One region of the Methylobacterium sp. ARG-1 genome, then DNA from elsewhere that is predicted to be linked to it. Evidence: predicted binding sites of a transcription regulator. Region 1 holds the regulator's gene; each other region holds the start of a gene.
The links. The regulator LexA, encoded in region 1, represses DNA repair genes until DNA is damaged. The targets are predictions, from matches to a motif close to TGTTCNNNNTGTGTTCNG.

Region 1 (2,199 bases):
ATCAGGGCGAGACGGCGCCTCCCGTCGAGATCGGGCAGGACGAAGCCCAGCGCGCCGTCGCGATAGAGCGGATCGACGCGTGTATGGAATCGGTATTGGACCTGCAGGAACAGCGCGTACCGTTCGAGGCTCGCGAAGGGCTGGCGTGCCATGACCCGCCGGTCGAGCTGATCATGGGCCGCTGCCGTCGCAGACCGCAGGCGCTTCACGCGGCTGCCCGGTTCGACAATATCGGATGTTGAGACGTCCATTCGACCCATGTCTTGATGGGGCACTCGACCGTTCCAGGCGGTCGAGGCCTATTCTGTCCGGGGCGAGGTCGGGACCTCGCCGTCCGGCACGAACCTTCATAGCGTCCGGACCATTCGATGCGATTCAGGTCACCGTGAGGCCGATGGGCAGAGTGCGCAGGCTTGCGCGACAGGGCGCGTCGGCCCATCAAGCTTGGCCGGATCAGGCTTGCGGAACACTTGCGGAACGTTTAACGTGTTCGTGATTTGTTTCCGAGGCCGCGCCGATGCGGTCCGCCAAGCCGCGAGTCCCCCGTCGATGCTCACGCGCAAGCAATTGGACCTCCTGCGTTTCATCCAGAGCCGCATGCAGGAATGCGGCGTCCCGCCCTCGTTCGACGAGATGAAGGACGCCCTCGATCTGAAGTCCAAGTCGGGCATCCACCGGCTGATCACGGCCTTGGAGGAGCGCGGCTTCCTGCGGCGCCTGCCGAATCGGGCGCGGGCCATTGAGGTGATCCGCATTCCCGAGAGCCTGTCGCAGGCAGCCCCGCCGCCCGCCGAGCCCCGCCGCTTCACCCCGAGCGTGGTCGAAGGTGGCAAGTCCAAGCTGCCGCCTCAACCCGCGACCACCCGGATGATCGATGATGGCGGGCGCGCCATCTCGATTCCGGTGATGGGCCGGATCGCGGCCGGTACGCCGGTCTCGGCGATCCAGAACCAGAGCCACGCCATCACCATGTCGCCGGACTTCCTGGCCGGCGGCGAGCATTACGCCCTCGAAGTGCGCGGCGATTCGATGGTGGATGCCGGCATCCTAGACGGCGACCTCGTGGTGATCCGCAAGCAGGACACGGCCAATACCGGCGACATCATCGTGGCGCTGATCGACGACGAGGAGGCCACGCTGAAGCGCCTGCGTCGCCGCGGCTCCTCGATCGCCCTGGAAGCCGCCAACCCGGCCTACGAGACCCGCGTGCTGGGTCCCGACCGGGTCCAGATCCAGGGCCGGCTCGTCAGCCTCGTCCGCCGCTACTGAAGCGGCTCGGTCGGCGCGTCGCCGGGCGTGGCGTCGGGACCGGCAGCGTCGGGCTCGGGCGGGATCGGGGTGCCGGGAGCGGGCGTTTCGGTCCGCTGCTCCGGTGACGGCCCAGCACCGGGGGACGGTCGCCAGGGAACGGAGCGGCCCTCATCATGGGCATAGCGAACCGTGAATCCCTCGCGGTCGGCCCGAAGGGCGACGGCGCCGTGGGCGGCGAGCGCCCGGCGGTCGATCACCAGTGGTGCGTGGCAGGTCGGCGGCGCGGCGAGCCGGGTAATTAGCACCGCCGCCCGGGCGCAATCCTCTGCGAAGGCGCGCCGGTCGCGGACCAGGGCGATGGCGCGGCCATCCGGCAGGCGCGCGGTGCAGCCGAGACGGTCGCAGCGTCCGCTCTGCGCGACACCGCCGATCACGGTTTTGGCCGACCGGCCGTCGCCATCCGCCTTGAGCCACTGCTCCAGCACGAAGGCCGAGGGGCTGCCCAGCGCCGCCAGGCGCCCATCGGTCCCGCGCACGGCCGCACCGCCGCCCTGCCGGTCGATATAGAGGTCGAAGCGGTCCGGCATCGCGGCGAGGCCGAGCCCCAGCAGGGCGGGCGGCAGGGCGAGCCAGCGCAGCCGCGAGACCGGGAGCGTGGCCAGGAGCAGCCCCGCCGCCAGCAGCACCAGCGCGCCGGTGCCGAAAGCCGGCAGCACCAGGGTGGCCCGATCGAAGCCGGCGATCCATTCGGCGATCGCCAGCATGCCGCCCACCGCCTGCCCCATCAGCCACCAGACCGGCCGGTCGAGGGCGAAGGGATAGGCCAGGATCCCGATCACCGCCGCGGGCATCACCACCAGCGAGACGAGCGGCAGGGTCAGGGCGTTGCCGATCAGCCCGAACGGCTGGATCGTCTGGAAATGGTAGGTGGCGAATGGCGCGGTGGCG
Region 2 (2,199 bases), on a different contig from region 1:
TCAGTGTTTCGATGACGAGCGTTGACAAGCCGATTGAACACAAATCCAAACGGACGTATGGTTTCGTAGTCAAACGCCGTCGAGGCTATCGTGACCGCCATCGTGCTTCCGGCTCGGACCCCCGTCGTCGCCTATGTCCGCGTCTCGACAGACCGGCAGGGCAAGAGTGGGCTTGGCCTCGCGGATCAACGCCAGCGGATCGCGGAGTTCGCGGACCGCGAGGGTTTCGAGGTCGTCGCGACGCTCGAGGAAGTCGAGACGGGCAAAGGTGCCGACGCGCTGGACCGCCGCCCCCAACTTGCCAATGCCCTTGCCCGCGCCCGTAAGCTGAAATGCCCGGTCGTCGTCGCCAAGCTCGATCGCCTGTCGCGCGATGTGGCGTTCATCGCCGGGCTGATGGCGCAGCGGGTGCAGTTCATGGTGGCCGAGCTCGGACGGGACGCCGACCCCTTCATGCTGCACATCTACGCCGCCCTGGCCGAGCAAGAGCGCCGGATGATCTCGGCCCGGACCAAGGCAGCCCTGGCCGCGAAGAAAGCGCAGGGGACCAAGCTCGGCAACCGGACCAACCTCGACCAGGCCGGGGCGCTTGGCGTCGCCTCGATCAAGGCCGATGCCGACGCCTTCGCCGCCACCGTGCTGCCGACCATTCGAGAGCTACAGGCCCGGGGCGGCACCCACCGTTCCATCGCGGCTGAGATGAACGGCCGTCGCGTCCGTACGGCCCGTGGTGGCGTGTGGAGTGCAACGCAGGTAGGGCGGGTGTTGGGGCGCCTCGCGACTCCGGCATCGTGATCGACAGAACGCTGAATTGGCCTGCGGATGCCCGATCTTCGCCATAGACCATGAACAAAACAAGAACTATAAACTCACTTGTGGATAATCCGTTAGGATATCTTGCGGTAGCTTGGCCTTGTCCGAGTCCTGACTTGGTTGGCACATCGAACGCGGGGCGAGCGGTGGAGACGATGCCGGCGAGAGCCGAACAGCGCGGGGAGCGAGGCGGTACGACCCGCAAGCGCTACCGTCTGTCCGTCCCCGCCGATCGGATCGAGCTGCAAGACCTCATCCGGTCGTCCGGGCGTACGGTGAAGAACGACAAGCAGTTCGACCTCCTGCGCAGCTACGGCACGCGGGACGCCTTCGTGCACTACGCGGGAGACCTCACCCTTCTAAACGGTAAAGCGGTGTCGATCGTCGGCACGCGTGAGGTGTCAGAGGAGGGCGCGCGCCGCGCGGCTCGCCTGGCGCGTGAGCTAAGCGCCGCTGGGATCCTCGTCGTCAGCGGTCTCGCGAAGGGTGTGGATACCGTTGCCCTCTCCACGGCGATTGAAGCTTCCGGACGCACCGCAGCGGTGATCGGCACGCCCCTTCAGAAGGCCTATCCCGCCGAGAATGGGGCGCTTCAGACGGAAATCGCCGAGCGGCACCTGCTGCTGTCGCCGTTCGCAGAAGGCGAGGCGGTGTTCAAAGGCAACTTCCCCAAGCGCAACCGCGTGATGGCGCTCCTGTCCGACGCCACGGTGATTGTGGAAGCCTCTGACACGTCCGGCACACTGCATCAGGCGGTCGAGTGCATTCGACAGGGCCGGTGGTTATTCATCCTGCGCTCTGTCGTCGATGACGCTAACCTGCAGTGGCCTCACCGCTTCCTCAAAGAGGAGCGGACGGTCGTGTTGTCCAGCACGAACGACATCATTTCTCGCCTCTGAGTCGCGCAAAGCCGAGTCCATGGATGAAATCCATCGACAAACCCGAGGTTGCCGATAATCTGGCCTGAGGGATCTGCGGCACGCCAAAAAAATGACGGCTCTGATAATTCACTCCTCTTGCGAGTATCTTATAGCGGGCGGGACTTGGAGAGACGAAGATTATAAGGCTCGCGGTATAGTAAAAAGCGTCAAGGGTGATGATTTCAATGGTTATTTCGAGTTGACCGTGGAAAATACCCTGAGAAAATTCAATAAAGATAACATGGACAAAGTCCTAAATATAGCAGGACAACATCTAGCAAATCGCCTCGCCGAACTGACGCGAGACCGTGTGACTTTGGTTCCTGTTCCCAACAGCCATGCCTGCGTAGGGAAAACACCCGACTTCCGGACTCTAAAATTAGCGGAAGCAATAGCAGCAAATTCTAATGGTCAAGCGGTAGCTCAACCTGCTTTTTTATGGCGAAAGGCCAAGGAGCGACAGCAC
Region 3 (2,199 bases), on a different contig from region 1:
CGGCGCCGATCGTCCGGCGCTCGAGGTCGGTGTAGGGGCCGTCCGGCTCGCGCAGGAACCAAGCCCCCTCGGCGAAGACCCAGGCGGCGAGGCCCTCGGCCTCGAGGCGCTGCAAGGCCTCGCGGGCGGCGGCCTCCGGGATCAGCCGCTCCTCGATTGTCGAGAGGTCGGGCCGGACCACGCTGGCGCCGTTGAAGGCCCCCATCGGCAGGTCGAGCGCGAGTTCGGCAGCGAGGGCCCTCAGGCCGACCGGCGGGCGCGCCGACGCGATGCTGAACCCGATCCCGGCCGCCCGCAGCCGCTTCACCGCCGCGATGGTCGAGGCGGCGAGACTCTTGTCGTCGGTCACCAGCGTGCCGTCGACGTCGGAAATCACCAGGGCGATCCCCGAGGCTTTGCGCGATCCCGCATCCATGGCTCAGGTCCTTCCGGTGGTGGTGCAGGGTTCTTCGGCGAGCTGCGCCACGACGCGATCGGCGATCGCGTCCGGCGGTTCATCGATCCCCACGACGATCGGGCGCTCATCGGGGCCGGGGGCCTCGAGGGTCGCGAACTGGCTGTCGAGCAGGCGGGGCGACATGAAATGGCGGTGGCGCTCGGTGAGGCGCTTGGCGATCAGCGCCCTTTCGCCCTCGAGATAGACGATGCGCACGCGCCGGCTCCCGCGGGTGAGCACGTCCCGGTATGCCCGGCGCAGGGCCGAGCAGACCACCACCCCGGATTCCCCGGCCTCGAGCCGGTGCTGGATCCAGGTTGCGATCCGGGCGAGCCACGGTGCGCGGTCCTCGTCGTCGAGGGCGTGGCCCGCATGCATCTTCGCGATGTGTTCGGGGGTGTGGAAGCTGTCGCCGTCGACGAAGATCCAGCCGAGCCGTTCGGCGATCAGCGCGCCGAGCGTGCTCTTGCCGGAGCCCGAGACCCCCATCACCACGAGCACCTGCGCCGTGCGGGCGGCCGCGCCCGCCTCTTCAGGAATCCGCCTCTCCGAGGTCATCCGGACCACCGTGTTCAGGTGCGCAACCGTGCGCCAGCGCCTCATCAATAGGATCGGGGACCGGGAAGAAAAGGTTTCTGGGGAACACCGGGCAGCCCCCCAACATCGCCCGGAACCCCGGGCGAGGGCGCCGCGTTCTCGATGGCGAAGACGGAACATTTCAGGAACGGAAATCCCATGGCCAAGGCAGCCGACAAGCACGACACCACCCAGGAGAACCCGAAGACCGATCCGAAGGACGTGTCGAACCAGATCAAGGATCCGGATCAGTGGACCACCGGCGGCGAGCCGATGACCGGGGCGCAGGCCTCGTATCTCAAGACCCTGTCGGAGGAGGCCAAGGAGCCGGAGGCGTTCGACGCTGATCTCGACAAGGCCGAGGCCTCCAAGCGGATCGACGACCTGCGGCACAAGGCCGGCCACGCCTGAATTGTCTCCAGGGTCTCGCCGTTCGGCGGGCCCCGGTGCGACGCTGATGCATCCGCGAGGGTCGGGACCTGTCCGGGTTCCGGCCCTTCGCCGTTTTGGGTCCGGGCGCCGCATGCGCCGTGTTTCGGAGATTGCATTAAGGCGGCGGCAATGGGACCGGGCTAGACTTAAAGCCAGCGCGTAAGGGCCGGCCGGACGCGGCGGATGTCGGAGTCACGGATGGGCGAGCCGAGCCGCGACAGGTCAGGGGCGGATGCCGGACGATCCCGCCTCCGCGCGACCGGCCGGGCCCGGGGGTTCGCCCGCGACGCGAACGGCTCCACGGCGATGGAATACGCGCTGATCGGCGCGCTGATCTTCATCGTCGCGGCCGGAAGCATCCGCTATTACGGCTCCCGGATGATCCCGATCTACAACCAGATCAGCGCCACCGTCACGCAAGCCGAGTGATTGCAGCCATCCGAGGCCGCCTCGATCGGTCGCTGCAGCGTCGCGTCGGCGGGCCGTTTGCCGAACGCACCGGGCACGTTTCCCCGAGTCGCCTCGAAAAAGCTGTGCTTAGCGAGGATGAAACCGTCCTCTCGCCCGTCGCGGGCGAAGTGTGGCCCACCCGCTACGGACACCCTAGCCGCTATGGGCTAGGCACGGGCTCGGCAAAACCGATGGGCAACATCTGGATGCGCAAACTCCCCCTCGCTCTGCTCGCCATGACGGCGATCTCGGGCTGCACGTATCTGCCCGCGGCGGGACCGACGGCGAGCGCGATCGAGGCGGGC
Region 4 (2,199 bases), on a different contig from region 1:
TCTCCCGCCGCCAGACCCTGCGCCCGGAGGTGATGAATGTCGGGGAGGGGCTCTCGGAGCTGACCCTGCTGCTCAAGCGGCTGCTGGGCGAGCGCGTCGCCCTGGAGCTGAAGCACGGCCGCGACGTGTGGCCGGTGAAGGCCGACGTCAACCAGTTCGAGCAGGTGATCGTGAACCTCGCGGTCAATGCCCGCGACGCGATGCCGGACGGCGGCAAGCTGATGATCCGCACCGAGAACGTGACCGATCCGGGCCCGGCCGCGACCGTGGACGGGCGGGGCGGGGCGCCCGCGGGCGACCACGTGCTGATCGAGGTGCGCGATACCGGCCAGGGCATCCCGCCCGAGCTGATGGAGAAGATCTTCGAGCCGTTCTTCACCACCAAGGAGATCGGCAAGGGCACCGGCCTCGGCCTCTCGACGGTGTTCGGCATCGTCAAGCAATCCGGCGGCACCATCGACGTGCAGTCGAAGATCGGGGAGGGGACCGCCTTCCGCATCTACCTGCCGCGGCACGTGCCCGTGGCGGAGCCCGAGGAGGCCGTGCCCGCGATCCCGGCCCTGCCGCGGGCCGACATGCCGACGCCGGGCCAGGCGCCGGCCAAGCCCACCGGAACCGGCAAGGCCGCCGAGCGGCCCGCCACGACGAAGACCCCGGAGAAGCCGGCCCCGCGCAAGCCCGCGGCCGACCATACCGGGCAGGGGACGATCCTGCTGGTCGAGGACGAGGATCCCGTCCGGGCGGTCAACAGCCGGGCGCTCTCGGCCCGGGGCTACACGGTGCTGGAAGCGGCCTCCGGCCTGGAGGCCCTGGCGATCGTGCGCGAGGGCAGCCAGCCGATCGACCTCGTCGTCTCCGACGTCGTGATGCCGGAGATGGACGGCCCGACCCTCTTGCGCGAGGTGCGCAAGCACCAGCCGGACCTGAAGGTGATCTTCGTCTCCGGCTACGCCGAGGACGCGTTCCGCAAGAACCTGCCCGAGGGCGAGGCCTTCAACTTCCTGCCCAAGCCCTTCAGCCTCAAGCAGCTGGTCGAGACCGTGAAGAAGACCATGGCTGCCGACTGACACGGTATCGGCGACGACCCGGTGGAGAACCGGCGCGCCGCCCCCTCGGGGCGGCGTTCTCGTATCCCGCACCCTTGCCGAAATAGAACAAAACAGGTACATAGGCGCGGTGTTGCCGCGCGTTGTGAATGGCGCGCAACCCCTTCATAAGGAGCCCGCCAGATGGCCCAGCCTGCATTGAAAGTGGTCGACATGCCCCCGGTGGACAAGGACAAGTCCAAGGCGATCGACGCCGCCCTGTCCCAGATCGAGCGCGCCTTCGGCAAGGGCTCGATCATGCGTCTGGGCAAGAACGACAAGGTGCAGGAGGTCGAGACGATCTCCACCGGCTCGCTCGGCCTCGACATCGCCCTCGGCGTCGGCGGCCTGCCCCGCGGCCGGGTCGTGGAGATCTACGGCCCCGAATCCTCCGGCAAGACGACGCTGGCGCTGCACACCATCGCCGAGGCCCAGAAGAAGGGCGGCGTCTGCGCCTTCGTGGATGCCGAGCACGCGCTCGATCCGGTCTATGCCCGCAAGCTCGGCGTCAATCTCGACGACCTGCTGATCTCGCAGCCCGATACCGGTGAGCAGGCCCTGGAGATCACCGACACGCTGGTGCGCTCCGGCGCCATCGATGTGCTGGTGGTGGATTCGGTCGCCGCGCTGACCCCACGGGCCGAGATCGAGGGCGAGATGGGCGAGAGCCAGCCCGGCCTCCAGGCCCGCCTGATGAGCCAAGCCCTGCGCAAGCTCACCGGTTCGATCTCGCGCTCGAACTGCATGGTGATCTTCATCAACCAGATCCGGATGAAGATCGGCGTGATGTACGGCAGCCCGGAGACCACCACGGGCGGCAACGCGCTGAAGTTCTACGCCTCGGTGCGCCTCGACATCCGCCGCATCTCGACCCTGAAGGACCGGGATGAGGCGATCGGCAACCAGGTCCGCGTCAAGGTCGTGAAGAACAAGGTCGCGCCGCCGTTCAAGCAGGTCGAGTTCGACATCATGTTCGGCGAGGGCGTGTCGAAGGTGGGCGAGCTGATCGATCTCGGCGTGAAGGCCGGCATCGTCGAGAAGTCCGGCGCCTGGTTCTCGTACAACAGCCAGCGCCTCGGCCAGGGCCGCGAGAACTCGAAGGGCTTCCTGCGGG

Region 2: the regulator LexA is predicted to act here: its motif matches at 846-863, upstream of AKJ13_RS29365 (DNA-processing protein DprA).
Region 3: the regulator LexA is predicted to act here: its motif matches at 1,146-1,163, upstream of AKJ13_RS21710 (DUF3072 domain-containing protein).
Region 4: the regulator LexA is predicted to act here: its motif matches at 1,151-1,168, upstream of recA (recombinase RecA).

Annotation. Positions count from the first base shown of each region.
Region 1 is NZ_LHCD01000001.1:1,477-3,675, forward strand. It holds gene AKJ13_RS00020 (biliverdin-producing heme oxygenase) at 1-260, opposite strand, end outside; gene lexA (transcriptional repressor LexA) at 550-1,269, shown strand; gene AKJ13_RS00030 (ComEC/Rec2 family competence protein) at 1,263-2,199, opposite strand, start outside.
Region 2 is NZ_LHCD01000063.1:5,973-8,171, reverse strand. It holds gene AKJ13_RS29370 (recombinase family protein) at 91-795, shown strand; gene AKJ13_RS29365 (DNA-processing protein DprA) at 969-1,712, shown strand; gene AKJ13_RS31780 (hypothetical protein) at 1,939-2,199, shown strand, end outside.
Region 3 is NZ_LHCD01000028.1:151-2,349, reverse strand. It holds gene AKJ13_RS21720 (Cof-type HAD-IIB family hydrolase) at 1-415, opposite strand, end outside; gene AKJ13_RS21715 (gluconokinase) at 419-994, opposite strand; gene AKJ13_RS21710 (DUF3072 domain-containing protein) at 1,172-1,423, shown strand; gene AKJ13_RS21705 (hypothetical protein) at 1,643-1,873, shown strand; partial or broken gene AKJ13_RS21700 (sugar transporter) at 2,101-2,199, shown strand, end outside.
Region 4 is NZ_LHCD01000005.1:190,930-193,128, forward strand. It holds gene AKJ13_RS08250 (PAS domain-containing sensor histidine kinase) at 1-1,067, shown strand, start outside; gene recA (recombinase RecA) at 1,230-2,199, shown strand, end outside.